DNA from 3 places in the Paenibacillus sp. G34 genome. Region 2 is predicted to be linked to each of the others. Evidence: riboswitches for the same ligand, from Rfam matches in the RefSeq annotation. Region 2 holds a riboswitch; each other region holds the start of a gene.
The links. Region 2 has a riboswitch for cobalamin ahead of nikB (nickel ABC transporter permease). Riboswitches for the same ligand answer to the same signal wherever they lie in the genome.

Region 1 (9,975 bases), 870 kb from region 2:
TGCCTTATTCTCATTCTCATTGATTCGATGACTGCAACATCATGTTGTTTTCATCGTCTTCAAGTTGCTCGGCCCGGCAATCCCACGTCCTAGTCACCGCATACCGGATTAACTTCAACGGTCACTGGCGCATCCACATGGCGGAAGCCTTGAATGACGCCAACCCGTTTGAAAAACTTGTGGAAACGTTCGTTCGGATGGCCTTTTTCCTTGTACTCCGCTACAATGCGTTCTACGATACCGCCAATCTGATCTCCTGGAATGCCCTCCGCCACAGGCTGAGCCGGATGTGCATTGCGGCCAAACTTTTTGCCACCCAGGAACAGATCGTAACCGCCTTTGCGATAAACGATACCGATATCCTCCAGCACCGCCCCGTAACAAGCCATACCGCAGCCGTTTAATGCTACGCTCGTCTCCTTCGGAGCGGATAATCCACCGATGACGTCCTGCAAATGGTTAGCCATCGGCACCGCATCGTCTTTCTCCAGGTTACAGAAGTCACAGGCTTTGACCTTGATGACATCCCCAATTGGCACCACGATAAAGTTCGCTGCACGTAACTCGTCCACCAGCGCATCCGGCTCAAACGTCGGCACTCTCAGAATGATCTGGTGCTCTGGCGTATACTCAAGTTCGCCATCCTCGCTTGCGCACTGCGCCAGCAGGGCCATCTGAGCGGCGGTGAACTTTTTGTTGCCCACGCCGGGCGATACGCCGATCTCAAAGAGCGGCGCCTTGCGCCCCGGCACGGGCACAGCAGCGGTGCCAAGCGCCGTAGCGCTGCTCGCGCCCTGCGCGCCTGCGGCTGCCGGGCCTGACGCCGCAGCGTCCAGCCAGCGGCTTGCCGCTTCGCCGGCGAGCGCACCGCCTGCCGCGAGCCGCGTCAACGCCTCGGCTGCGAGCTCGGCTGCGCCAGCGCGTGGCGCCACAGCGGCAGCGCGCGGTGCGGCATCCGCCGCCGCGGACGCGGGCCGCTCTGCGGCAAGCACGGCGGTGCCAGCACCGCGCGCCGGGCTTGCCGCAGGCGGGGTCGCCGCCCATGCGCTTGCGGGCGGCTGCCCTTGCGGAGCCGTGCCCGCTCCGGCGCTGGCGCCGCGCAGGGCTGGCTCCGCCGTTGGCGCGGCCTGCGCATCGCGGGCCGCGCTATCGCCCGCTGCCTCGCCGGAGGCGGCAGCGCGGGCTTCTTGTGCGCCGAGCGACCATGGCTCGGCTTCGGTGCGCAGCCGCTCATGGGGTCTGAGCGGCTGTTCCGCGGAGTTCAGCGTATATTTCCGCTGATATCCGCGCGGGGTGACCATGAGTCCTTCGTACATCATGGTCGAGGAATTGCCGATGATCACGGTAGTTAACATGCCGATATCGTGATTCAGCATATCTTCCAGCGTTGTCATGACCACGTCCTGGCGCTCCCGATATGCACTTTTGACCAAGCCAACCGGTGTCTTCGGATCACGGTAACGAAGCAACATCTCTTGCGTTTCTACAATCTGGCGTGTCCGTCGTCCACTGCGGGGATTATACAGAGCAATCACAAAATCGGCCGAAGCCGCTGCCTCAACACGCCGAATAATCGTTTCCCATGGTGTCAGATGATCGCTAAGGCTAATCGTACACGCATCGTGCATGACAGGCGCACCAAGCAAGGACGCACACGATTGAATAGCCGACACACCAGGAATAACCTCGACAGCTACGCCAGTATCCGGCTTCCAGCCTTGCTCAATGAGCACTTCGTACACAAGCCCTGCCATGCCATACACCCCGGCATCCCCACTGGAGATTACGGCAACGATGTGGCCCGCTTCCGCTTGTCTAACCGCTTCCTGTGCCCGGCTGACTTCCTCCGTCATGCCTGTACGCACAATGGCTTGTCCATTCAACAAAGGCCGGATCAGATCCACATAGGTGTTATATCCAATGATGACCTCGCTTTCCTGCAATGCATCCAGTGCCCGTTTCGTTATGTGCTCCATCGCACCTGGACCGAAACCGATGATCAGCAACTTGCCTTGCTTTTGCATCCCTTTTCCCCCTCACTCCACTTGTAACACGATTAATGCCCCAACCTTGTTTATCTAAAAGGTCCACTTCAAGAAAGTTTCTTCTTAACGACGATCCAAAGTTTTTGCAATACAGTATGCCTCTTTCACCTTATTGCCCTGTAACACATCATTTCTTCTACTTAACTCGCAACTTCGTTCCTGTCCGAAAAAACAAAAAAATCCCATCCTAATCACGGATGAGATGCGCATGTACTTACACTCAGGAAACCAGGCCTGCAACTCCCCAAAATAAGGAAATACACGCAGCCATAACAGCCCATATAGAGCCTCACGGAACAAACCACGGTTTGTCCCTCTCCCGAACTTATCGTACACCACTCCTTTCCGCGAAGGGTTTGGTGACACACGCAAGGTAGGTCTCCTGGCTCTGGATCATTAGCGTTCTTTCCTGTCTTCCCCGGTATACCGAGTGACTTACATGGAAAACGCTTCACCATTACAGTGGCGGGACCGCTCGGGACTTGCACCCGATTCCCTGTTACCTCTTGCTTTATGCAAGAGCACCTTGCTGCTTTCATATTGTCTTCATCATACCATCGGTCAGGAAATAATGTCCACGCTTCTCCAGATTGTCCTAAACATTAATTTTGGATAAAAATGAAAAAAGGCTCCGATCCGCAAACGGATCAGAACCTTTATATATCCATCCATATAACTGATGTAATTTCTTCTAAACTTAATACTCCCCTGTATACGAATTGCGTCTGCGATTCTTCATACCGCTATCTCGCGATCTTTCAATATTCATACTGAGGCCTTACTCCGAACATCTAATTATCTCTTGCCCTGTGCATGCTCTCTTTATTAATCTTCCCGGACACCCACCGGATTCGCGGCAAAATAACGTCCCAGTTCAACGATGAGCGCTCCCATCTTCTCCTCTTCCGGCACAACCAGCGCTTCGATACCTTCCTCACGCATGGCATTCGCCGTAACTTTACCAACCGAGGCTGGGACTACACCTTCTTTGAAAGCCGTCAGCATCTGCTGCAGCTTGCCTTGGGAAGTTGCATATTCCGTCAAAAACCTAACCTGCGGCCCGCTTGTAAAAGCCACAGCCTCCAGCTTATGTTGAATGATTTCATTTAGCAGTTGCTCCAGTTCTGCCTCTTCCGGCGGCACGTGACGATACGGCAATACCTGCCGCACAACAGCTCCTTGTTCTTCGAACCAGCGAACCAGTTTGGGAGCCGTTTCCCCATGCAACTGTAACATCACTTTTTTGCCTGCCAGATCATGCGAGCCAAATTCCCGAATCAAACCGTCCGTACTACCATCATCATCTCGTACCAATGGAGTCAGCTTCAGTTTCTTGAGTGCATTCACCGTTTTGTATCCTCGGGCTGCAATACACGATTCAGCCAATACATTCCGAAGTTGTCCGGCTACATCCATGTCCTCAGCCATGTCGAACAAAGCATCCAGTCCCATACCCGTCGTAAACACTGCCCAATCCGGCGGATCGGAAATCCAGGAGACCAGTCCATCTCGAATGTTACGGTCATCCAAAAATACCGTGCCTTGTGCAGGACGCACAAGCGGGATTCCTCCCATTTTCTCTACCAAAAGAGACATCTCTTTGGACTTTCTCGGTCCGGTTAATGCCACACGTACCCCTGCCAAATGTTGAGCCATCCATGTTCCCCCCGTTTAAGAAGCCGAAAGTTCATCAATCTGACTACAGTATACAGGGTACTTCTGCGGAGGGAAACCATGTCTGCTTGCTTTCCGGCCTCTTTAGCTATAACGATTTTTTATGGTTTGCATCAGGAAGGCTGTAGATTACCGCCGCCATGTGATGGTTTACCTTTTTTCTCCATAGACTTTTCCGCTGACTTATCACCAGACTTCTCTTCAGACTTGCCTTCTGATTTCCCTTCTGATTTCCCTTCAGATTGATCTGATTCACCAGATGCCTGCTCCTGCTTCTGTTCCCCTTCCTGCTGTTTGCCTCTGGATGCCCGTTCTCCCGATTCCGAGTTCGGGGCATGCCCAGCCTCCTTTTTGCGCGGACGAACAAATAGAAAGAATACGATTGGAAACAGCACCTCAAATACAATCGCAACCCATGTCCATTCCCGTGTAAATCGATTCAGCTGAATTGCATTGCGGAAAAACCAGAACGCACATACAAAACCCAGCAACGCAATGGGTCCGGTCAGTACTTTACCAGACACTCTGGGAATCATGCGTTTCAACCCCCAGCACACAAAATACAGGTCAAATGCAATCTTGGTTATGATACACGGCAAGGTTGCCGCGGCAAGCGCCAGATCGAATCGATCCAGAAAGTCACTAATCTGCAACTGTCTTGCCAGCTCATACGATGGATATACAAGTCTTGAAGCAATGGGTACACCGATGGAGGTGATCGTTTCTATTACAATAACCATCATAAGCAGTCCCGTGACGATGTTGCCTGTAACGATGGACTTTACTCGAAAGTCACTCCCCCTTACGATAAAGGGCAGAGCAATCATCTCCCCGTAAAACGAAAAGAGATACCAGCTTCCCCTGCCCACACCCGCCAGGTCAACATCGAAATAGGGTTTCAGGTTATCCAGATTGACTTGCTGGATCAGCATAAACGGCACAATGATGGAGTTTAACAAAAAAAGGGCTACATATAACTCCACCATGCCAATCAGGGAGCCTAGTCCTCCCCGCACGATAAATATAGCCATGACAAGCAGAGAGAGCACGATAATCGAGATTGGAGTTGTTTCGAGCAATGTGATACTCACATAATCCCCCGTTAGCCGAATATCCCTCGCAAATACAAAGAAGAAAAACGCGATGTACATCAATCCGGCCAATCTTCCCAGAAAGGGAAATCGTGTCACTAACGATTCAAACAGATCCTTGTCCGGAAAACGACGCTGGACACGGCTGAGCATCCACATCGATGTAAACATAATCAGAACAACCGGTATGTAACAAAGATAGGCATGCTGTTCTGCATAATAAATGGCTTGTGCATGAGGTTGTAGCAGTGTCCCCGTAATACTAAGCAGCATGAGCATCAAGACCATTTGCCTGTGCGTTACCTTCTGAATCATCCTGCCCCTCCTTCCGTACCTGTTTCTTGCATATCCAGATTACATATGCCACATCCTCAAGGCATTGGCAGCAAACGTTGAATAACATGACCCATCCATACCGAAAGGAATACGGTTTTGTTCAGCGCCGTAACGTAAAACCAGAAGCCTGTTCCAAGCGCAATGATTCCATAAGACAGCCAGCGATTAATGGAGGCCGCTTGTTTCAGATGCCTGAAATCCATAATCAACACCCCGATCACCATTGCCAGATAGGTAAACAGCAGCGGTTTAATCATGTATGATGTCCTCCTCTACGACTCCAATCGGTTTATTGACAATACCGACATTCTCAATAATGACATGCGGTTCCACTTTTACCTGAACATCCGGGTAGAGAACCTCCCAGCGATCTTTAATTTTGTCCCACTCCTTGGGTAACTGCCTATGGATGGAACGGCCAATGCCAATAATATCCGCTTTATATTTCTTCTGAACCAGCTTTACACCTTCCTCAATATCCTCTTTGATCTTTCGGTGCACGGCTTCGTTCAAATTCAAAATCTCCTTCTCGCGCCTGTCACCATAATCCGATTCATTGTCCACAAGCACACCTTTGGCATACATCTGAATGGTTACACTCACTTTGCCGTTCACAATCTTGGGATGGAGAGACGAATTGTTCTCGTTTAATTTAATGAACATATCTCCTTTTCCCCGTGGAGCTTTAATCATAACTTCGGGTTCGTTGGCTTCACCCATGGCAAGAATCAGTGCATCGGCAGGGGCCTTGTCCATCATGCCTACCAGCTTGTCTTTTTTGAAAATAGCTAAACCATCCAGTTTGATATTGGTTACGGCGCCCTTCCAGCCCTGTGGTACATTGTCCGAAACGGAGGCGATAGGTAGAAAAGGATCAACTCCTTCATCTAGGATGGAATCTATAAAAGTTTTAAGGGATCTTGGATTCCTCATATTGAGAAAACATAACTCACGGACCATCTCGGAAGGAAACTTCTCAATCGGTGCATCCGTGTCTATAACGTTATGTGCTTCGCCTCTGGTGACAACAGGCATTGCGGACAACCGGTTAAGCGGATATCTTGTGAACAGATCAAGCATCGGAGCAACGCCGTCACGCGCCAGTTCTTCGCCAATAAGGATGGTACGGCGGTGTGCATAATAAATTCGTCGAGAGAGTGACTTTTGACCCTCAAGTGATGTACCGCGCAGTGTACGAGCCGTGTTAGAGAGAATAAACCACGGTTTATCTCCGTTCGTTCCTCCACCGCCACCTTCACTGCCTGAAGCACCCGATTGTCCAGGGAGTGCAATCTGAAGGCTAGACCGGTAGTCCTCTCCCTCTTTATCCACAGCAATACCGATGACAAAGGCGACATCATTAATCTCTTCGCGATCCCAGCAACCTGCAAGCAGAGATGTACACAAAATCAACGAAATGACAGCTCTATATTTAATCAAAAACTGCATGGAATCACCATCCTTCCTCTGCTTCCGGCGAACCATTGATATCTCTGGTCATACGTTTGCGATCCCGGTGCACGGTTGAAGGCCGATTGATCATTTTCCACCAAGGCACCCGAACTAGAATATCTTTCGTATCCTTTTTATGGTACGGACTCAACCCTGACAAATACGGCACTCCAAATGACGTCATTTGTGTGAGATGCACAGAGATCATCACCAGACCAATGACAATCCCGTATAACCCTAACATGCCTGCAAGAAGCATGATCGGAAACCGCAACAGCCTTACGGTGATGGCAAAGTTGAAGCGTGGAATCGTGAAGGATGCAATCCCCGTCATCGATACGATAATAACCATGGGGGCAGAAACAATACCTGCCTGTACCGCTGCTTGACCAATCACAAGGGCACCGAGAATACTGACCGCTTGCCCCACCGTTTTGGGTAACCTGACCCCAGCCTCCCGTAGCGCTTCAAAGGATAATTCCATAATGAGCGCTTCAATAAGTGCCGGGAAAGGGATGGCTTCACGGGCACCAGCAATGCTGAGAATCAGTGTGGTTGGAAGCATGTCCTGATGAAAGGTCGTAATCGCGATATACAATGCTGGCAGGAACAAAGCAATAAACACAAACAAAAAGCGGATCCAACGAATCAGATTGGTAATGAAGAACCGCTCATAATAATCCTCACTAGCCTGTAACATCTGCCACATCGTCACGGGAGCAATCAATGCAAATGGTGTGCCATCTACCATGATGGAGAACCGACCTTCCAGCAGATTCGCGGCAACTGTATCCGGGCGCTCCGAATAGTGCATCTGTGGAAACGGGGAATTCGGGTTATCCTCGATAAGTTCCTCGATATAACCGCTCTCCAGAATACCGTCGATTTCAATCTTCTCCAGACGTTTTTTGACATCCTGAATCAATTGGGGATCGGCGACTCCCTCCAGATAGACGAGAACAACATCGGTTTTGGTATCGGAGCCCAGTGTCATACTCACCATTTTGAGTGCAGGTGTCTTCAGCTTGAAACGAAGCAAAGCCGTGTTCATGCGCAGCGTCTCGGTGAAACCTTCTCGTGGCCCGCGGATGACCGACTCCGTCTGCGGCTCTTCAACGCCTCTCCGCACCCCGCCTTTTACGTTGAATAGCCAAGCTTCGGCTTTTCCGTCCATAACCAGTAGAGCCGATGAGGCAAGCACGCCCTCGGTCGCAGCAGCCCAGGTCTGAACTCGCTTGACCTGCGTTAATTCAATTCGTGTATCATCAATCGGCACATCCGGCTCGTCAGTCCGTTGCTGGATCAGTCCTCGAATAAGCGGGCGCAGCATATGCTCCTGAATATCCGCCGAATTCACGATACCCTCGACATAAACGAGAAGCCCCTGAACCTCCGGTGTGATCATAACGTTTCGGAACACGACATCCGAGGAGTTCGAGAAGATTTCTTTTAACGCCTGAATCTGATTGGTATGTATGGCACTGATCGGTTGTTTCAGAATAGGCGGGGACGGCAGTCCCAAAGGTACATATTTACTACTGTCAGTCGTTGATGCCGAAGTCTTGGATTTTTCGCTACCTTTTGATGATTTATCTGCCATGTGCCGCCCCTCCATTCTTGGTTTTTATACAAGGTAGCTTGTGCCAGAATGCAGGGAATTATGTGGTCTTTTTTTACAAAAAAAAGCCTTCCTCGAAGGAAGACTTAACGATCGAACGATCAACTTGAAAAATGAAGCATGCATATTAAATCAATAACTTACAACCTGAACAGAATAACAAGCTTAGATCCTACGCTTATCTCTGATCGGTTAGTCAGCAAAATAATCATCAGGTATATATTGGATTTCCGACTTGGCATAGATGGTGAGTGTATGCCGTTCGCTGTCATATTTTACACGGTTGCCATCAACATAATACCAGTGCTTTGTCAGAGGGCGGTCTTTGCGCTGTACGAAACGGAACACGTTTAATTCCTGTCTCAGCTCGATAATCTTCGCCACGGTCTGCTCTTCAAGTCCTGTTACGGTGAAGAGGTATCCTGCTCCCTCCTGCTGAAAGCGATAAGACAACTCGGCATCTGTCTTGCTGTTCGCTAGCCCGCGCCCGGTGACCCCATGTTTTACCATAAACCATTCCTGCTGTGCCATACGTATCGTTCCTCCTTTGATCTTGGAGTGGGAATTCATATTCTTAATTAAGGCAGATCAATCAACATATAAAACGTATCCCCATGCCCTTCCAGCTTCATGGAAGAAATCTGCTCCACGCGTGCGGTATCTCCTGTATGAAGCACATGTTCATTCTGCAAGCCAAGTTTACCCTCGATGGAGAAAATGTACATGCGGCGACCTTCGTTCTGTTCAAAATCAAGCGTCGTGCCCTTGGACAACCGCCCAAGGTAAATGGTCATGTCTTGATGAACCGTCGCGACCCGTGGCCCACCATTGGATGATGCTACAGGCACAAGAGTGCCCTCCAAGGCAGCGGTATCAAAAGAAGTCGTTTCATAAGATGGTTGCAGCCCTTTCGTATGTGGCATAAACCATAGCTGGAGGAGTCTTACCTCCTCGGTATCTGTGGCATTATGCTCCGTATGAATGACGCCGCTTCCTGCTGACATGCGCTGAATGCTGCCAAAGCCGGTTACGGCAACGTTACCCAAACTATCTTCATGTCTCAGCTTGCCATTCAGCACGATGGATACAATCTCCATATCACTGTGTGGATGTGCCCCAAAGCCGCGACCTGGTGCGATGACATCATCATTCGCTACCCGCATCGGTCCAAACGCCGTGTTATCCGGGTCCTGATACTCCCCAAAGGAAAAGCTGTGACTGCCGCGCAACCAGCCTCGATCAAAGCTGGATCGTGCTTCGGATGGAATGACCTTAATCATATCGCGTAACCTCCTCAAATCTGTTATGGTTCGTGTAGATTCCTCTTATTTTTTCTTAGTAGCATACTTATTTTCATTATATCAAATGTTAAGGTAATACGTCCAAGCCAAAAAGTGAAGCTCCTTCCTCCAAACCAAAAAGCTCTTTACCTGTCAGCCCGATCCGGCAATCACCGTTACCTCTCGGACTGGCAAGCAAAGAGCTTGGCCGCAGGCGTATCCCTGCGCTTTAACACTTTCCGTTACACTTTTCTACGATTCGTTTATATTATGCTTTTGATTATACTCATCCTGGTATATCGCTTTCCTCCCTGATGCAGATCAGGCACTTACATTCTGACTGTTCCGACGTGTGCTTCCTTGTCGATTGAACAGATAATCCAGTGCCAGAAATCGGCTTCCTGTCAGGAGAAGAGTCAACGAGCCTGCCATCAGCATGTAATCGAATTCTGTTCCCATCAAAAACGGCTGCCCCGCCT
Region 2 (9,975 bases):
GCGTCGTTTCTGGGATGAAACATAAAAGAATGTGGTCCCTTAGGTATGAACGACATTGATTAAATAATAGAAGGCGTTTATCTCATAGATAAGCGCCGTTTGTTTGAATTATGAAAATAAATTTTACATAGTAATACACTCACTTAGCATCCATAACACTTGATAAACGATCCGGCATTTCCGGGATTAGTTACATAGGGTAGTTTAGTTTTTTACTATATATCCATAGCAATTAACTTTGGTCCAGTTCTTTTGATAATAAGGCAACGGATGGCCGTACGCCGATGCAAGAGGAATGACTAGATCATGATGCGGAGAAATAATAATGCTATTGTTATCAACAGTACCATATTTGTTTGTATCATCAGGCAATATTACATTTGTTAAGGCTTTTAGCTCGCCTAGCGTAAATTGATTTCCTTCTTCGTCCATAATGATGGTTGCATCGCCTTGATATTTTCCTACTCTAGCTTTTGCTGTCCCGGATGTTTGTACCTCTGTAAATTTCTCCGATGTATTCTGATCTGTTGTTTCGGATGATGCCGTAGCTACAGATGCGATGCTCAAACTAAGTATTAAAGTAAAGGTAAGTGCTGCCTTCAGAATCTTCTTCAAGCTTGATCTTCTCCTTAAGATGGAATAAACAAACACTAACATAAAAATCCATTTAATTCCATGTGAAAATGATCGAAAAATGATCCGAATTGTGAATACATGTCAGATGATAATGAGTGAGTTCAGCTTCTCCCCTCCCTACATTTTGTCATATGAAGTGTATGAATTAGGAGATAATTTAGTAGTGCCATAAAGAGGAATAAGTGACGATAATCACAAGTATGCTATACTGAATATACGCAGCCTGAAAATAACTGGCTATGGATAGGAGAGATCGTGAATCTATGCAGGTATTTGAGGACTGGAATCAAAAGGTGAAAAAGACGTTCAACGCAACGAATCCCGAAGTGGTACTGACGGTAACTGAGGCGGGAAGCCTGTTGGGACTGAGTAAAGACCAGATGAAGTTATACGTGGATAAAAACAAACTCACCAAGGTACCCATTATGAGAAGTGTGCATCGATACCTTTTGTTAAAAAGTGAAATTGATCGCATTTTGCAAGCACAATAGATATAGGAAGCGGCACGCAGTCGTACACGACAAGGGTAATAACTAAATAGAACGTTTATAGCCATTTTACCGGGCAGTACTCGGGAGAGTGGCTTTTTTCTTGAATAGAGAGGGGAATCAGAGAAGAAGATGTTGGGAAATATAGCTCTGTAACGGTCACCGATTAGAGTGGAAGTTTATGCTTGTCAAAAGCCAATCCGTTCCTATATACTCATGTCGCAAGTGACCTGGCCTATAATTACATGAACTCAGGGGAGATGAACAATCCATGGCAATTAACTTGAATGTGTACCTTGTCACCAATGGTAACGGGCGTGAAGCTGTCGAGTTCTACAAAGAGGCATTTGGTGCGGAAGTGCTCGCGATGCAGACTTTTGGAGAAGGCCCCTCCAGTCCGGATCATCCAATCCCACCAGAGGCCAAGGACTGGATTATGCATGCTTCTCTGCAAATTGGCAGTTCGGTACTGATGTTATCTGATACGCTTCCTGGTATGCCACACACGATTGGAGATAACATCACGGTAACGGTTAATACGGACACGGCAGAGCAAGCGAAGGATATTTTCGGTAAACTTGAAGTGGGCGGTAAAGTGAATATGCCGATTCAAGAAACCTTCTGGAGCCCGGCTTACGGTAATGTTACTGATAAATTTGGCGTGCAGTTCCAAATCAGTGCAACTCCTGGACAAGTATAGTTATATTCGATAAATCTATTGTGAATGCAAGGTGTTTATCTGGTAAACTGACTTTACAGACTTTTTGTGAAGTCAGTTTTTTGGTGTGAGGAGTGGTGTAGATGAAGGTGTTCGAGGACTTTAAAGCATGGTCTGAGCAAAACGAAGGTCGTACAGTGATACTTACTCCGTCTGGAAGAATGACGGCTATACATAAATTTAAACCGGGTGCTTCGGAGGAGAAGATCAGAGACCTCTCCGATTTTTTCTCTATCCCACTGCCTCCAGACTACATCAAATTTCTACGAATCTGCAATGGTGCATCCCTGTTTGAACATCCTGAGTATGGAGGAGAAAACTTCTTATACTCGGCACAGGATGTTATTTATTATAACGAGGCGTCTGACCGTAAGATTGTCGTTGCTAATATCCTTGATGATCAAATTATCATTGATTTGGATCGATGGGAATCTGGTAATATGGAGTATCTGCTTCTTGGTGAGAGTTTTGATCCTGCCGAAGCTGCAGGTCGCTTCTACAGTAACTTTGAAATTTGGCTGGAACGGTTTGTGATTTCTCAAGGAACGAAGTTCTGGTATTGGAAAACGGATCGCCGTTCTTCTGAATAATGGCAGGTTTGCTGCCCGTATAACAAGCTTTCTCGCCAAAAACCTCCAGCTGCTGCTTACTGCAGCGTGGAGGTTTTTAGGGTTCTTTTTTTAAATAGACTAATCTTCCTTCTGAATCTTGGATGGGTTGTTGATTTTGTATGGTACCGGATTGCGGGTCAGCTTTTTCTTGATGATCTTGGCTTCAAAAGTAAGCACATCACCGACCTCCAGTTCATGCTTTTTCATCGTTGCACTGTGACTTGACCAGGCTTCGCCAACTTCAATCACTTCGGGCTCGGTGATCGTTAACGCTTCATAGATGATGACCTCATCGTCATTGTCCGAGAAATGATTCGGTACAGTCGTAAACTCCTTCACCACTGCGCTCATCTTCACTTTGCCATCCGGCAAGTCGATTTTAACGGCTTTCGTTTTTGGGGCAGCTTTGGTTTTCGGTTTGGCTCCCGAAGACGTTTCGGTACTGGCACCTGTCTGAGGGCCGGTGTATTCCTCCACCAATCCGTCAGGATCACCTTTGAGACCAGAGAATGAATCTGATTCATCCATGTCATCCTCTGAATCATACAGCTTGGCAGGAGAGTCGTCCTTAACTGGTGGATCAGCAAGATCAGGAGCTTGTGCATCCGTAGATCTAGTGCTTGCAGATGCTAACGATTCATCAACAGCAGCTGTCTCAGTACTTTGCCCTGCGGCATCCTGTTCCATGCTTGCTTCTGATCCAGCTCCGCTTAATCCTCTAGTACTGTAACCAGAAGCCTGCATCTCTTTCAGATAGGAAGGATGAATGCAGTGTTTTTTTCCATTATCCAATTCAATTACAGCCGTCATGTGATCTACAAACCCTAGAATCGTGCAGGGTAGGTTCAGTCCGTTTCCTTTATAATAGAACGTTTTGAGTTTGGTCGCTTTGGCCGAAATGAGGCCCCACTCCTGACACTTGGCAATTAACTCGTCTTCGTTGTCCAGTGCATAATAATCCGGTGGTTCAATCGTAAAAGCGTATGTCATATTGAATTTCCGCCTTTCAGTTGCTCTTATGTTCATCGTTTCCAAATTACCATCAGTGTATCACAATTATGTACCCGAAAGATGCAGATTGTGAAAGCTTAGGTGCGAGGCTGTGCTATAATTTGAACCAAATATATAGATGTGAACTCTGTTATCACATTCTTTGTGTCGATAAAATTTAACTTATATAGAACCAATACATACTCGGAGAAAGGATGATTATAGTGGAGAAAAAAGTTAACCATCAAGCACTTTGGCTCGGCGTGGGTGTGGCACTTGGTGCAAGCTTTGGTACAGCTACCGGGCAGTTCGGACTGGGCATTGCTTTTGGCGTCGCTCTTGGTGTTGTAATCGGTTCGGTGGTCGGTAAACGTACAGGCGCTGACTCCCATGACATGTTAAGCGAGCATGTGCTGGAATTGCATAAACTGGAGGATTGGCAAGAGGTGCTTCAACATTCGCAGGAGCATCCGGTGCTGCTGCTGAAGCACAGCACAACTTGTCCCGTCAGTGCACGAGCATATAGAGAGTTTATGGCTTTTGTCGGCACGAATGCATCCGATCCGAAACAGACGATGGAATATCGTATAGTGAAAGTCATCGAGAACCGTCCGTTATCCCGTCACATTGCGGAAGAAACCGAGGTTCGCCATGAATCGCCGCAGGTGCTGCTACTCGACCAGGGACAGGCGATCAAACACACTTCACATGGACATATCACCAAAAAACGACTGACGCAGTGGGCGCAGAATCCTTTTGGGTAGGGAGATGAGGGAATGTCCCTTTGGAAAAAGCAATTGATAATATATCTGGAGTGTATAGGATTTTTGGTTATTGGCTTCATTGTTATAAGAAACGTTTCAAATCATTCATTTCCTGGGCGTTTCTAATGGGCTCCTTTTATGTTGTTTTTATTCCATTTGTTAAAGGAGAAAATCCATTCTGATGAAATTCAAGGAGGTTTTATGAATAGAAGAGCGCTCACTATGATCCTGATTGTTGTTGGTATTCTAGTCTTGTTGTATTTTGGTGGTAGCTATCTTTATGATCAGTTTGAAATGAATGCTGAAGATGTTGGCCTCGAATGCAGGCAAAGTCATTACCCAGCGCCAGCTTTTGCAGCAAGTATGGGGTGCGCATCATCATGAGTCGGATAGCCACTATTTGCGAGTTTATGTGGGTCATTTGCGTAAAAAGTTAAAAGAAGACCCTACCCGGCCATCCTATATCCAGACGGAACCAGGGATTGGATATCGTTTTCTACTGCCTGCGGAGTAATCTGAATGTAAGTGAAAAAAGTAAAAAGAGTGAAAAAGAAGCACCGTCCCCTTCAATTTCGAAAGGCACGGTGCTCTTTTTGTATATCTTAGTTATGCATCTGGTTATACATTCTGTTTGCATATCTTCATTTGTACGTCCTGATGCTTATATTATGAGAATTTTGGCAGCCAGTCGCCGTGGGCTTCAATCAAATCATCGCACATCGCGACGATGTCGTCCATGGACAGCTCAGCAGCGGTATGCGGATCGAGCATAGCCGCGTGATAGATATGCTCTTTTTTGCCTGTCATAGCGGCTTCGATGGTGAGCAATTGGGTGTTGATATTGGTACGGTTCAGTGCTGCCAGTTGTGGTGGCAGGTCACCAATATACGTTGGGCTGATGCCGGAACCATCGACCAGACAAGGCACCTCGACACAAGCTTCGCGCGGCAAGTTGGTGATGAGTCCGTTGTTGATAACGTTACCGCCAATTTTGTACGGGCGATTCGTCTCCATCGCTTCCATAATATGCGAAGCATATTCATGGCTGCGGGTGTGTTGAATATTTTCACTCGCAAACAGCTTCTCCCGCATTTCCTTCCAATCGTTAATCTGATCCACACAGCGGCGAGGATATTCATCGAGTGGAATGTTGTAACGTTCGATCAATTCCGGATAGTTGCGTTTGATAAAATACGGATGATACTCTGCACTATGTTCGGAGGACTCTGTGACATAATAACCGAAGCGATGCATGAGTTCATAACGTACCATATCGTCATGGGTCTCTTGCTGTTTCTGTCTCGCAAGACGTTTGATTTCAGGATACAGATCGACGCCATCCTTTGTCACTTCAAGCAACCAGGCCATGTGGTTAATACCAGCAATTTTAGCAACGACACCCGTCTGGTCAATCCCCAGCGTATCGAACAGATGAGGTACGCAGACTTGTACACTGTGACACAGACCGATCGTTTTAATTCCGCCATGTACGTTCATGACATTAGTGAGTACAGCCATCGGGTTCGTGTAGTTCAGGAACCAGGCATCCGGGCATACTTCCTGCATATCCTTGGCGAAGTCCAGCATCACCGGAATGGTACGCAAGTTACGGAAGATTCCGCCAATGCCGAGCGTATCGGCAATCGTTTGACGCAGGCCGTATTTCTTCGGAATCTCAAAATCGGTAATCGTACACGGGTCATATCCGCCCACCTGAATGGCATTGATGACATATTTAGCTCCGCGGAGCGCTTCCTTGCGATCATGGTATGTTTTAACGGAACAGCGGCTTCCTAGCGACTGAGCCAAACTTTTTAACAAACGCTCCGAGTCACTTAGACGTTCAGCATCAATATCAAACAAGGCCAGTTCAAAGTCCTGCAAGGCCTCCGTCATCATCACATCACCCAATACATTTTTGACAAAAACGGTGCTGCCTGCACCGAGAAACGTAATTTTGTTCATTTCAACTTCATCCTTCCCGAAAAATGTTGTACCCCAACTATAGGCCGAACAGGCCCATATCACTATGGCTCAAACCCTCTCAAATATGGCATAATCCCATTTTTGTTTTCGTTTTTAGCAAGATTTCCTCTCTTCTACCTGTTATAATTTATTGTGTGTACTGGTAAGGGAATATGTGAGCTCACATTAAGATATCTTTAACCTCATCGTCAAAAGGAGGGGAAACATGAGTCGAAAAGTGGAAATGAATGTGGTCTCTGCCGGCTGGACGCAGATGGAACTGGTCTTGTTATTTTATGGATGGGAGGCATGTGATCCTGCCCACTATTGGGGGCCGGGGGTGCGTGATTCCTATATTGTGCATTACGTACATGAGGGTCATGGTACGGTATATATGGGAGATCGGGAATATCCTCTGGGCGAGGGCCAAGGATTTCTCATATTACCCGACACGGTCATTCATTATGAGGCCGATGCTGAGGAGCCTTGGACATATTCATGGTTTGGCTTCAGAGGTGTACAGGCGAAGGCTTTTATGCAACGTGCACAGTTAAGCGAGGAGCACCCGGTATTTACTGCTCATGATAAGAATATGATGGCAGCGCTGTATGACGAGATGCTTCAGGCCGGAACGAGCTCTGTTGCAGGAGGGGATGTGCTACATCAAAGTCTGTTATACCGACTTATGGCGGCATTAATCGCATCCTCACCGATCAAAGAAGAAGAAAATCCGCTCCTTTCGACGAAAGAGACTTATATTCGGCAGGCTGTGCAGTTTATGGAGAACCGGTATAGCCAGCGTACTTCCATTCTGGATATCGCACAGGCGGTAGGACTGGATCGAACGTATTTATCGGGGTTGTTCAAAGAGCGATACGGCAAGTCACTGCAAGCCTTTTTCCTGGAGTATCGCATGAATCGTGCAGCGGAGTTGCTTCGTAACCCGATGCTGTCTGTGAGTGAAGTAGCCCACTCCGTTGGATACACCGACCCGCTGCTCTTTTCCAAAATGTTCAAACGTGTGACGGGGGTGTCACCCAAGGGCTCGCGAGTGTGAGATTAGCCGCAATCATGATTTTAAATTTTGAAAGAAAAGTTTTGAACATTATTCCGTATGCCGCTATACTGATACAGAAGTGTAACAGATACCAAATTTTAGTGAATTGAATACGTGGAACTTGGTGCTCTACCCGCTGGGGTAGAAGCTTAAAAGGGAAGTCCGGTGTGATGCCGGCGCGGTCCCGCCACTGTAACAGAGGAGTCAGGCAGCATATCCACTGGTCTTACGAAGACCGGGAAGGAGCTGTTATGGCAATGATACTGGAGCCAGGAGACCTGCCAGGTTGGACAAACACAGCAGTACCCTACGGGAGATAGGAAGGTGTTTAAAGAGCATGATTTTTTCTGAAAATCTGTTTATTTAAGGCGTCCTTATCCCGTGAAACGGAGAAGGGCGCTTTTTTGGATTGAATTGGCTTGTATTGAATGGAATGAAAATGAAGGCGTACACGCGCATTAAACCGGGAAGGGCGTTTTATTATTGGGCAGATATATCGTTAAACGGTTATTACAACTGGTCGCCGTTCTGTTTGGAATCACCTTCCTGACATTTCTATTAACGTATCTGTCTCCTGGAGATCCCGCCAGACTGATGCTGATGTCTACCGGAGTCACACCTTCGGATGAACTGGTCAGACAGGTGAGGTCAGAGCTTGGGCTGGACAAGCCATTTCTGGTTCGGTATGGCACATGGCTGGGACAAGTAGTCACTGGAGACTTTGGTACGTCGTATAAATATGACCGTCCAGTGCTGGATGTGTTAATGGCCCGCCTTCCAGCAACGCTCAAGTTAACCGGGAGCGCAATGCTTCTGGTGATTTTGATTTCCTTTCCGCTCGGAGTTCTTTCGGCTGTACGCCGGAATCAATGGCTGGATTATGTGATTCGCCTGTTTTCGTTTGCCGGTCTATCCATGCCGAGCTTCTGGCTGGGGATGTTGCTGATGCTGGTATTTGGTGTGCAGCTGAAGCTGCTGCCGGTCATGGGTAGTTCCGGCTGGAACAGCCTGATCCTGCCTGCTGCGACACTCGCGATTCCATTGATCGCCCAATACAGCCGGCAGATTCGTGCGGTCATGCTGGAGGAGACAAGCCAGAATTACGTAGTGGGTGCAAGAGCAAGAGGTGTGAAGGAATCAATGATTATTTGGCGACATATTTTGCCCAATTCACTGTTGCCAATTGTGACCTTGCTAGGCATGACAACAGGAGCACTACTTGGCGGAGCAGCAATTGTGGAGAGTTTATTCGTATGGCCGGGAGTAGGACAGATGGCGGTGGATGCCATTTTCACCCGCGATTACCCCCTGATACAGGGTTATGTAATCTGGATGGCAGTCATCTATGTCACCCTGAATCTGATCGTGGATCTCTGGACACATCTTCGCGATCCGCGCATTCAACTGGATGTGGATGTGTAGATGGTGATGAAGATTCGAGCATATCTGACACAACGTCGTCTATTTATTCTCTTGCTATCCCTGACCACAGGCTGGATCGTTCTGGCTCTGATTGCGCCGCTTCTGGCGCCTCACGATCCACTTGCTACGAATTTTGCCAAAGTGTTGCAGCCATCCAGCCCCGAATATCCACTCGGTACGGATCAGCTTGGGCGATGTGTCCTGTCCCGACTTTTATATGGAGCACGCACCTCTCTGCTGCTTACATTTATGATGATCGGGATTGTTTTCAGCTTAGGCGTAGCGGTTGGTGTCGTCGCAGGTTTTCTGCGAGGGCTGGTGGATACGCTGCTGATGCGGCTGTGCGATACGTTGATGGCATTTCCGGGTTTGATTTTTGCTATTGCCGTAGTAGGCATGTTAGGGCCGGGGTTATTTAACACGGTGGTCGCACTGTCAGTTGTCTGGTGGGCAAAGTATGCACGGATGGCCCGAAGCCTGGTCATTTCTCTTCAGCAAAAAGAGTTCGTCACTGCCGCCGCGTTCAGCGGTGCGCGTAAAATCCAGATCATTAGTAGAACGATTCTGCCGAATATGTTGCCACCCTTGATCGTCATGGCGATGATGGACGTGGGCGGCATGATGTTGTCGATTTCGGGACTGTCCTTTCTCGGACTTGGTGCACAGCCGCCTGATCCCGAGTGGGGAGCGATGTTAAATGAAGGTAGAAGATATCTGCAGACTGCGCCTTGGCTGTTAATCTATCCGGGGCTTGCGATATTTAGCACGGTTATCATTTTTAATTTGCTGGGGGATAGTCTGCGAGATGTGCTTGATCCCAAGAAAAATACAGTGTAACTGAGGGGAATGGGAAGTATGGGTAAGTTTCAAAAAACATGGCTACTGGCTATCATATCAATGATGACTATTCTGTTGCTCGCGGCCTGTGGTAACGACAAAAATTCAACACCTTCATCATCCGATGCTACGGGGAAAAAGGCAGGGGTGGATGCGAGTGGTGCGGCTGGTGAGGGCAAGAAATCACATCTGAATGTGGCCTTGTTCTGGCTGGGGAGTAGCCTTGATCCTGCGGAGGAATGGAACGGCTGGACGCTGACGCGCGCGGCTATTGGAGAGACGTTGATTCAGTTTGATGAGCAGATGAAGATCGTCCCCAAACTTGCCGATAAGTGGGATCGGATCGATGATACAACATGGCATTTTCATATTCGGGCCGGGGTAACGTTCCATAATGGCAATCCCGTGACTGCGGATGCGGTAAAAAAATCAATCGAACGCTCCATCTCGCTGAATGAGAGAGGTCAATCCACACTGCCAATTGCGT
Region 3 (9,975 bases), 1.4 Mb from region 2:
CCCTGACCGTCTGTTTATGCTGGAGGAACGTTGTCGATAACGGCAGTCTGCCAAGCCCTGTGGCTTCTTGGGCCTGATTTGCCTCAACAGCATGTGGATCAAACAAATGTTGCCCCAGCATCTGATACCCACCACATATACCCACAAGCTGCACATGCTCATGTTTGATATGATTTGTAATTCTTTGTTCCAATCCGGATTCTCGCAGGAATAACAGATCACCGATGGTATCCTTCGTACCTGGCAAAATAATGGCATCTGGACTACCCAATTCCTCCGGTGAAGTCACGTAACGCACATTCACATCCGGTTCGCGGGATAATGCATCAAAATCCGTGAAGTTAGAGATTCGGGGATAACGGATTACGGCGATATCCAGTTCCGTATGTTCCTTTTTGCCATGCCGCAGGGAATCCAGGACCACCGAATCTTCCGCTTCAATCTGAATATCTCTTATGTATGGCAGCACACCAAGGACAGGTATTCCAGTCCGTTCTTCAAGCCAGTCTAACCCTGGCTGCAGCAGAGAGAGATCTCCTCTGAACTTATTGATAATAAACCCTTTTACACGGGCTTTCTCATGTGACTCTAGCAGTTCGAGCGTACCCACAATCGAAGCAAACACACCGCCGCGGTCAATGTCCGAGATCAGAATCACCGGTGCATCGGCCCAGCCCGCCAGATTCATGTTCACAATATCCCGATCTTTCAGATTAATTTCCGCCGGACTGCCTGCACCCTCCATTAGTATGATGTCGTAAGTGTCGCGCAGCCGATTTAAAGCATCCATTACAGTCTGCTTCGCTTCAGGTAAGAAATGCTGACGGTAATCCGCTGCGCTCATCTGGGCAAAAGGTACACCATGTACCACAATCTGTGAATGCATATCTCGCACAGGTTTAATTAGAATCGGATTCATATCGGTCGTTGCCTCAATGCCGCATGCTTCAGCCTGCGCCCCCTGGGCCCGGCCAATCTCCTTACCGTCTTCCGTGACATAGGAATTCAGCGCCATATTCTGTGACTTGAACGGGGCGGGCTTAAAGCCATCTTGCTTGAAAACCCGGCATAGTGCCGTTGTAATGACACTTTTGCCTACGTCAGAAGCCGTGCCTTGCAGCATGAGTACAGCCGCTGGTTGTTTTACCTGATCTTCCACCTTCCTCACTCCTGTCTTTCGTGCAATTCGCTTACTGCGTAACGAAACTATCACACGAGAATTCCCAACAGCCTATCTCTACAACCAAAACAGCCCTTGAAGCACGCTTAATAACATCAATAAAGCCGCCTCCAACAGTTCGTTCATGGCACCATATGTATCTCCAGTTAGACCTCCAAGCCGTGAACTGATCCGCGCAGCGACTAATCGCCCGATAAAATAACAAGCCAAAGGAAGTATGATCACTGCCGTTACAGGATACAACCACCACGGCAGTGATCCAAACCCGCTGACCATAACATCGGCGATCGCTGTATCTGGTTTAAACAGCCACACGGCCACTATGGTAATGAACCCTAGAATCAACGTAAGTCCAATTGCAGCACGACGTGCCCGCTGAACCTCTTTTCTCTCACCAAGACCTTTGAATAAAACGGCAAGTCCATCATCCCCGCGTGGATTCGGCCAAGCTGACATGGCATAGACCATAAACCATCGGCTCCAGATCATGGGTAGAATGAGCAGCGCACCATACACCCAGTTCCCCCGAGCAACGAAGTCTGCGATCAGCGCGGCTTTCATCATAAGCAATAGCACACAGGCAATGACACCCATGGCTCCCACGCGGCTGTCCTTCATAATCTCCAGCATTCGCTCACGGTTGCGATAACTGAGCAGGCCATCCGCTGTATCCATCCATCCGTCGAGATGTAGTCCCCCGGTTAGCCAGACCCACACGGTCAAAGTAAGAACTGCCGCCGGAAAAGCCGGAAGCAAGGCACCGCTCATCGCGCCGACAAGCCAGACGAATAGACCGATTGCAGCGCCGACGAGTGGATAATACACCACACTTTCGCGTAGTAATGGCGGCACAAAATCAAGCTGCATCTTCACAGGAAAACGGGAAAGAAATTGAAAGGCCGCTGCAGCCGCATGTTTCCGCTGCGGAACGACCGCACCCGCTAGGTCATCCTTCATAAGCGATACTCCTTGCTTTTTAATTCAACCGCAATACCGACTGTCACAAGAAAAACTTCACGACAGATCGCCGCAATACGCTGATTGAGCACGCCAGCCAGGTCACGATAAACCCGGCCAAGTTTATATTCCGGCACAATGCCATCCCCTACTTCATTGGTAACCAGCACAAGCAAGCCGGGGTATGTTCTTACCGCTTCCACCAGTGCATCCAGATGACCTTGTAACACATGGCTTTCGTCATGCTCATGGGCTAACAAAACATTGGTCAGCCAAAGCGTCAGGCAATCCACCAGAATCGTCGGTGCGGAAGTCCCGCTATGTCCTTCACCCATTCGGTTGATCAGGGCAGGCAAATCCAGCGGCTCCTCCATCGTGCGCCAGAGGTAACCCGAGTCCTCGCGCTGCTTCTGGTGCAACGCAATGCGTTCACGCATCTCGTCGTCATATGCCTGAGCTGTTGCGACATACCAAGCTTCTGAGGAACGCTGCATGCAGAGACGCTCGGCAAATGAACTTTTACCACTACGTGCCCCGCCAGTAACCAATACACTCATCGGGAGCCATCCCCTTGCACAGGCGACGACGCCGAAATAGCAGTACTCGGATCGGCATCCAAAATCTGATTCGTTCCATCAGAGACACCCGCACTTGCAAAAGTAGCCATCTCATTTAAAATCAGACACGCCGCATCAATCAGATGCAGACTGAGCACTCCGCCTGTTCCCTCACCCAGACGCATGTCCAGATCCAGCATTGGTTTCAAATCAAGCTCACGCAGCAGAGATGCATGTCCATTTTCATGTGAAGTATGGGAAGCAATCATATAAGCTACGGTCAAGGGAGCCAATTTTCTCGCGATCAGCGCTGCGGCTGTAGAGATGAAACCATCGACAACAACCGGACAGCGATGGGCCGCAGCAGCAATAATAACGCCGGTGAGTCCGGCGATCTCAAGTCCGCCCACCTTGCATAGCACATCCAGCGCATCTTCGGGGTCAGGTTTGTTAACGCTCAAAGCCTGACTGATAACAGCAGCCTTGCGAAGCACACCTGCATCATCCAAACCTGTTCCTCGCCCTACAGCAGCCGCGGGCGCAACACCGGTGAGCGCACTCATCACTGCAGCACTTGCCGTGGTATTCCCGATTCCCATCTCTCCGGTGACAAACAGCCGTGTTCCTTTTGCCACTTCTGATGTAACCACGTCCACGCCTACTAAAATAGCCTGAATGGCCTCATCCCGAGTCATCGCTGCGCCTTGGGCCATGTTGGCAGTACCTTTACGAATGTTGCGAGAGAGCAAGCCTGCATGTTCAAGGTCAGCATTCACACCGATATCAACACAAATCACTTCTGCTCTGGCATGACGAGCGAGGACATTGACTGCAGCACCTCCAGCCAGAAAATTCATGACCATCTGTGGCGTAACTTCGGCTGGAAATGCACTTATGCCTTCTGCCACTACGCCGTGATCCGCAGCCATTACGATCACAGCCCTGCGATCAAAACGCGGACGTGCCTGCCCTGTCATCCCTGCCAATCGAATCACAAGGTCTTCCAATTTGCCGAGACTACCCGGTGGCTTTGTGAGTATATCCACATGAGCAGACGTTTCCGCAGCAATGGTTGGGTCAGGAGCAACAATCTTATTTAATACTTGCTCCAACTTCTGTTCTTCTGTCTTCATTCAACCAGCACTTCCTTCATCAAAATAGAGGCTCTCTTCCTCTCGTTTAATCCATGTCCCGCCGCAGCAACAGTTGAGGAACAGCATGATCCGGATGGGATACCATCGCAGGTTTAACGCGAAAGATCTCTTGAATCTGCTCTCCCGTCATCAAGCTGTGAGGTGTCCCTTCTCCGACTACCTTACCTTCCCGTAAAGCCATAATACGATTACAGAACAATGCAGCCAAATTAAGATCATGTAGCACTGCTACAATCGTAATGTTGCTCTTCTTTTGCCATGCAGCTAATAATTCCATAAATTGCAACTGATATTTAATATCGAGAAACGTTGTTGGTTCATCCAGTAGAAGCAGACGCGGTTCCTGTGCCATCACCTTGGCCAGGGCTACTCGTTGCCGTTGTCCACCGCTTAGGGAATCCAGCGGTCGGTCTGCAAGTTCCGTGAGTCCCAATTCTTCAAGCACCCTGTCCACCACATGGGCTCCCTCTCCCGATTCACGACCTAGCCAGTTTTGGTAAGGGTAACGTCCCATCTCGACGACATCCCGAACAGGATAGGAGATCGCGGGCAAGCCATCCTGCTGCAAAACCGCGATCATCCGAGACAGATCCTTACGGCTGTAAGATCCGATATCACGACCAGCAATGCGGATCTGGCCTTCACTTAACGATTCCGTTCCTGCTATAAGCTGGAGTAGTGTGGACTTGCCGCTTCCATTGGGGCCAACGACACCCCACCAATCTCCTTCTGTGATCTGCCAATCTGTAGGATGAAGGGCATGATGATCACCGTATGTTTTGCCCGCCTGGACAACAGATACTAGAGCAGCGGCGGCATAATCTTTCTCGGCACTCACGGCATCATCCCTTTCCTCAGCTTTTTATTCCGATGCAACAGGTAAGCGAAGAACGGCGCACCGACAAAAGCAGTCACGACACCTAGCGGTATCTCAGTCGGTGCCAGCAAGGAGCGAGCTATGGTGTCTGCCCATACCATAAAAATCGCACCACCAATCGCAGACAAAGGTATCAGCAAGCGATAATCCGGCCCCACCAGCAAGCGTAAAATATGCGGAATAACCAAACCAACAAATCCGATGACTCCCGAAACCGAAACAGCTCCTGCCGTTAGCAATGTGCCTACAGCCAGCACAGATAACTTGAGCCTGTCCACACCAACACCGATATGGGCTGCCTGACGTTCACCCAGTGCCAAGACATTCAGCGAACGCGCCCGGCTCCATAGAAAAATTAGTCCAAGCAGAAAATACGGGAAAAGGATGGTCGTATACGACCACCCGCGTAGTGCCAGACTTCCCATCGTCCAGTATATAATTTCATTGATTGTCTGCTTCGACATGGTCGATAGGAAGGAAACGACCGCCCCCAAGAAACTTTGCATGACCACACCTGCCAGAATGAGGCTGTGTGTTGGTATTTTCCGCCCTTCACGAGCCAGAGACAGCACAAACCATAACGTGACTACACCAGTCAAAAAAGCAACCAGCGGCAGTGTCCAAATACCAATTATAGCGTACTGCAAACCAAAGAATATCAGGAATGCCGCCCCCACCGAAGCACCAGAGGAAACCCCCAGTGTGAATGGATCAGCCAGAGGATTGCGTAGCACACCTTGAAAGCCCGCCCCTGCAATTGCTAGTGAAGCACCTACGAGCATCGCAAGTAAGACACGCGGGAAGCGCACTTTCCAGATAATCTGTTCGGCAGCCTTGCTCCAATCAGGTGTAATCCAGTCGCCCACCCATGGCATTTTGTGAAGGAGAATACCAACGATGTCCCGGATGGGCAATGCCACTGAACCGATGCCCGTGCAGATGAGCACGGTAAGCACCAGCAGCGCCATGCCCATCGTTCCGAACAGGATCAGCTTTCTGCTCATTTGAACAGGTCAGGATAGATCGCTTTGGCAACATCTTTCAACCCTTGAGTTATACGTGGGCCCGGACGGCTGAGCAAGTTGGCATCCAGTCCAATCACAGCATTGTTTTTCATCGCCGTAATTTGATCCCAGCCGCTACGTGCTTTGATAATCTGATCCAGCGTTTTGGAATTTTCGTCGACAACATCATTTGTATACAGAATGACATCCGGGTTGGAGGCAATAACATTTTCTTCGTTAATCTGATACCAGCCCTCTTTGTCGGCAGCAACATTAATGCCCCCGGCTACGTTGATCAGTTCGTTCATGAACTCACCTTTACCTACCGTCCAGCCTGGGGAGAACTCGATGTATACTTTTTTCTTATCTTCCGGTTTTACGGCTTTTACCGCTTCGGTTACATCTGTTACATCCTGCTTCATCTGTGTAATCAGCTTCTGTGCCTGCTCTTGATGATCGGTAATTTTACCGAAGGTTTCGATATTGTTCATCACATCGTCGATGGATTTAGGATCCGTTTTGAAAATGGTAATACCCAGATCACGCAGCTTTTTCACTGCATCCTCGCTCAATGAAATCCCTCCGAATACGATATCCGCATCTGCTGCAATAACGGATTCTTCATTCGGCTTGTTAATACCGCCCATTTTTGCTTTTGTTGTTGCCGCTTCCGGGTAATCGTCATAATCGGATACGCCAATAATCTCATTATCCAGTCCGAGGGCAAACAGCGACTCCGTTTCAGCTGGAGATACCGAGACGATTTTGGTTGGTGCTTTTTCAAAAGTGAAAGACTCACCCGTTGCATCTGTAACGGTCAGTGGGTATTGAGTTTTCAGATCCGCTTGCGTTTGTTCCTGAGATTGCTCCTGTGCAGGTTGCTGTGAATTACCCGCTCCTTCTTTTGTTGCGGCATTACCGCATCCAGCCAGCGCCAGTGCCAGCATTGCTGCGCTCAACAGTGATGTGAGTGCTTTCCAGTTCTTAATCATTGATTTAAACTCCCCTTCTCTATCTGTACTATTGTTGTTGCTTTTGTTGTATACACGTGGCCACTCCGATTGCAGTACCATTTTCCGATCGCTGTTACCCCCAGATTTTTTTGATTCCCTTATTTAAAGGAAAATCCGGTGATAAGCATATGCTTTCGATGTAGCTTTCTTTCAGAAAGCTTTCAGGCGAGCACTTCGTTTCTCCAAATTGGTTCTGCACTCTCCGTCATACGTGTATAAAATGACTCCACTACATCGTGTGCAATAAGAAAAATCCCTTATCCTTAAACAAGGAATAGGGATCACGTCTCGCATACGGCTATCTGTACATGTGCAGCAAGGTAGCTGTTCATGCGCACAGAAATAGCCCGAAACGTTGTCCTTTCCTCGAAGGAACATCGGCTTGTACGTCCAGGGCTGGTAATCTGACTTACAGGATGACTCCTGTTTCACAGTGGCGGGACCGTGCCGGATTTGCACCAGCTTCCCCATTTTACCCTTGTGCGTATCATGGCTTGTCCTTGTTCATCATGAACATTGGCTTAGCACGCGGGACCCTTGGTCGTTAAAGATGATTAATTCAGATCAAACATAGTCGCAGTGCTCTTCGCACGAATCACGTCAGTTCAGGCCTCTCAGCCTATCACACCAAATATGTCCGTCCGAGTCACACTTCTGTTGTGATTATAGGGTATATTGCACCACCTTACAACCCGAAGAACGGAAAATCCACTTGTCTGCCACGCCAGTTTTCTCCCTGTTTTTCCATATGAACCTGAATGGCTTGTCCGGGGATTACATGTGTATCCCAGAACCCTAAACCAGGGATGAGCCTGGATAACATATAACGGATGACTCCGCCATGGGTCACAATAAGTGTCCTGTGTGAATTATTGTATGACATTGTATCTGAAGTCTCCCGGGAAGTTTTTTCTGATGCTTCAGGAGTAGACTTACCCACCTCATTTAGAGGTAGCGAAACAGGTGCTTCGAACCAAATATGATCATGCAGAAAAGAATCGATCCGTCCCGTAAATGCTTGCCAATCTTCTCCATCAGGCGGTGTAACTTCCTGTGGATGATCGATCCAGTTTCGATACAACGGATTATTCTTCAGTTGCTCGTATGTCAGACCCTCCCATAGCCCAAAATCATTCTCCCTCAGGCGCGGATCAAAACTCGCCTGTTCAATCATCTGCGGTGTAATGTGTGCCAGCGTCTGTCGACAACGAAGCAGGTCACTGCAATATACCGTGTCCCATCTAAGGTTGTGACACTGCTTACGCAGCGAAGCCAGCTCTTCTTGTGCAGCAGGCAACAGACCCATGTCGGTATGCCCCAGATATTTTTTTTCCACATTCCACAATGTTGTCCCATGACGGATCAGTACAATGCTTCGCTTCGCCGCAGACTGCTTAGATCTATGCTGCTCTAATTCACGTTGCTCTGGTCCATTCTGTTCTGATTCACAATAGTTTGATTCAGCTTGCTCCTGCCCTTCTTTAATTACCACAACAGCATCCCCCCTACTAAAAACACTCCCAAGGATGCTAAGAAACAAAGGCCCACAAAAGCGCCCGCTGACCAGAACATCAACCGGGTCGTTCGCACAATATCCTCCGCCTCCATCGGCCGTGTAGCCTCACCCATATAAGCGCGAAATGAAGCTACGCCGTGATACACGTTATGCCCGCCGAGCCTGATGCCTAGCGCTCCAGCGACTGCCGACTCGGGAAAACCGCTATTCGGACTGGGATGTAACCTCGCATCCCGGGCAACCATACGCGCTGCACCTTTGGCATCCAGTTTTAGCACCCATGCGCCTACAATTAACAGCAGAGCGGTCAAGCGAGCGGGAATCCAGTTCGCCCAATCATCCAGCCGAGCGGAGGCCCAGCCGAGATGCAGATATTTATCATTTTTATATCCAACCATGGAATCAAGCGTATTAACGGCTCGGTAGGCCATGGCAAGCGGAGCACCGCCAATGAGCGCATAAAATAGTGGCGACACAATGGCATCCACAATATTTTCCGCCACCGTCTCCACCGTTCCCCGAACGACCTCAGGCTCGTCCAGATGTGCCGTATCCCGTCCAACAATCATACCGAGTGAACGCCGTGCAGCAGGCCAGTCCTGCTGTTTCAAGTGGCGGTAAACTTCCACGCCTGCATCACGCAGACCTTTGGAAGCAATCGTTGTGGCAATCAGAACAACTTCGGCTACAGCCGCTAAGATCGGATGAATCAGACCCAGCAGAATGAGAAGCCCCCAAGTAACAGCAAAAGAACCTCCTGCAATCAAGATCGGGAATAAAATTCCGGCTCTTTTCAGACCTGCATCGGTGCTCACACGTGCCCGAATAACACGCTCCAGTGCCGAGATGCCTTTCCCCATACCGATAACGGGATGCGGAATCCAGCGCGGGTCTCCGATGCATCGGTCTAATATGTATGCAAGAATAATGATCCAAGCTCCAGACATGCTGATCCAGAACGACGATGTCCATAGATGCTCCAATTCAAATGTCATTACTGTGCCCGTTCCTTTCTTTCCATTGCAATCCGGCCTGAAGGCTTTCTGTCACCGTGTCATAAACCAGTCTGCCGATGGCCGCACCCAAAGCTGTTGCTGTGCCCGCGTAGGTGTGAATCAGCTGGCTATCATCTGCCGTAGTCTGACGTACAGCGAGCACAATCGCATCGGTTGTTGTACCGGTGGCCGGAAGTCCGTTCTCCGAATCGGCAACACCTGCATCGGCAAGCGCTGCGGCTTTCGCCTCTACCGCTGTCTGAACCGCATTGACCATTGCCCCTGAGGTCATCTGTCCATTAAACCACAGCATGATATTAATTGTGCCAGGAATATATGGAGTTCTATTTTGTTTTTCCCCATGGACATCAAACACGGTTCTCTCGGAACCTGCCCGTGCTGCATTGGATACGCCTGCAGTCGTACAGCACAACAGTCCGAACTCCGAACTCGTATACTCCTGAATGGAGGTATGCTCCAATCTGACGGCAGTTAGCAATCCCGCACACTGATCAGCTTGCTCTTGCCATTCATACAGCGCCTCTGCGATATCACGGGGCGGATCATCACACCGGTAGTGTTTGTCCACATAGATGTTAAATACGCGATTTAATTCGAGCATACCACCGCCGTATACTGCGCTGGAAAGTGCTAGAGAAGGTTGCGGACTCCGTGCTTTAACATGCCGTTCATGAGCAAATATGCGTAGACCCGGCCAGGAA

Region 1: it holds a riboswitch for cobalamin, as region 2 does, so the genes downstream of both, cobJ (precorrin-3B C(17)-methyltransferase) here and nikB (nickel ABC transporter permease) in region 2, are expected to answer to the same signal.
Region 3: it holds a riboswitch for cobalamin, as region 2 does, so the genes downstream of both, AC1VYS_RS07280 (ABC transporter substrate-binding protein) here and nikB (nickel ABC transporter permease) in region 2, are expected to answer to the same signal.

The regions. Positions count from the first base shown of each region.
Region 1 covers NZ_CM166469.1:5,879,182-5,889,156, forward strand. The annotation lists gene cobJ (precorrin-3B C(17)-methyltransferase) at 90-2,024, opposite strand; cobalamin riboswitch at 2,401-2,589, opposite strand; gene AC1VYS_RS26575 (uroporphyrinogen-III synthase) at 2,871-3,701, opposite strand; gene AC1VYS_RS26580 (GerAB/ArcD/ProY family transporter) at 3,833-5,125, opposite strand; gene AC1VYS_RS26585 (hypothetical protein) at 5,182-5,403, opposite strand; gene AC1VYS_RS26590 (Ger(x)C family spore germination protein) at 5,396-6,595, opposite strand; gene AC1VYS_RS26595 (spore germination protein) at 6,600-8,198, opposite strand; gene AC1VYS_RS26600 (hypothetical protein) at 8,409-8,747, opposite strand; gene AC1VYS_RS26605 (pirin family protein) at 8,795-9,496, opposite strand; gene AC1VYS_RS26610 (DoxX family protein) at 9,818-9,975, opposite strand, start outside.
Region 2 covers NZ_CM166469.1:280,921-290,895, forward strand. The annotation lists gene AC1VYS_RS01255 (sugar phosphate isomerase/epimerase family protein) at 1-25, shown strand, start outside; gene AC1VYS_RS01260 (hypothetical protein) at 205-615, opposite strand; gene AC1VYS_RS01265 (DNA-binding protein) at 900-1,127, shown strand; gene AC1VYS_RS01270 (VOC family protein) at 1,396-1,824, shown strand; gene AC1VYS_RS01275 (SMI1/KNR4 family protein) at 1,926-2,432, shown strand; gene AC1VYS_RS01280 (hypothetical protein) at 2,532-3,443, opposite strand; gene ytxJ (bacillithiol system redox-active protein YtxJ) at 3,668-4,207, shown strand; partial or broken gene AC1VYS_RS01290 (winged helix-turn-helix domain-containing protein) at 4,506-4,721, shown strand; gene melA (alpha-galactosidase) at 4,874-6,172, opposite strand; gene AC1VYS_RS01300 (AraC family transcriptional regulator) at 6,399-7,229, shown strand; cobalamin riboswitch at 7,335-7,529, shown strand; gene nikB (nickel ABC transporter permease) at 7,713-8,651, shown strand; gene nikC (nickel transporter permease) at 8,658-9,488, shown strand; gene AC1VYS_RS01315 (ABC transporter substrate-binding protein) at 9,507-9,975, shown strand, end outside.
Region 3 covers NZ_CM166469.1:1,647,956-1,657,930, reverse strand. The annotation lists gene AC1VYS_RS07310 (cobyric acid synthase) at 1-1,123, opposite strand, end outside; gene cobS (adenosylcobinamide-GDP ribazoletransferase) at 1,238-2,137, opposite strand; gene cobU (bifunctional adenosylcobinamide kinase/adenosylcobinamide-phosphate guanylyltransferase) at 2,134-2,694, opposite strand; gene cobT (nicotinate-nucleotide--dimethylbenzimidazole phosphoribosyltransferase) at 2,691-3,827, opposite strand; gene AC1VYS_RS07290 (ABC transporter ATP-binding protein) at 3,874-4,686, opposite strand; gene AC1VYS_RS07285 (FecCD family ABC transporter permease) at 4,683-5,729, opposite strand; gene AC1VYS_RS07280 (ABC transporter substrate-binding protein) at 5,726-6,721, opposite strand; adenosylcobalamin (AdoCbl) riboswitch at 7,093-7,241, opposite strand; gene AC1VYS_RS07275 (histidine phosphatase family protein) at 7,428-8,234, opposite strand; gene cbiB (adenosylcobinamide-phosphate synthase CbiB) at 8,228-9,205, opposite strand; gene AC1VYS_RS07265 (adenosylcobinamide amidohydrolase) at 9,243-9,975, opposite strand, start outside.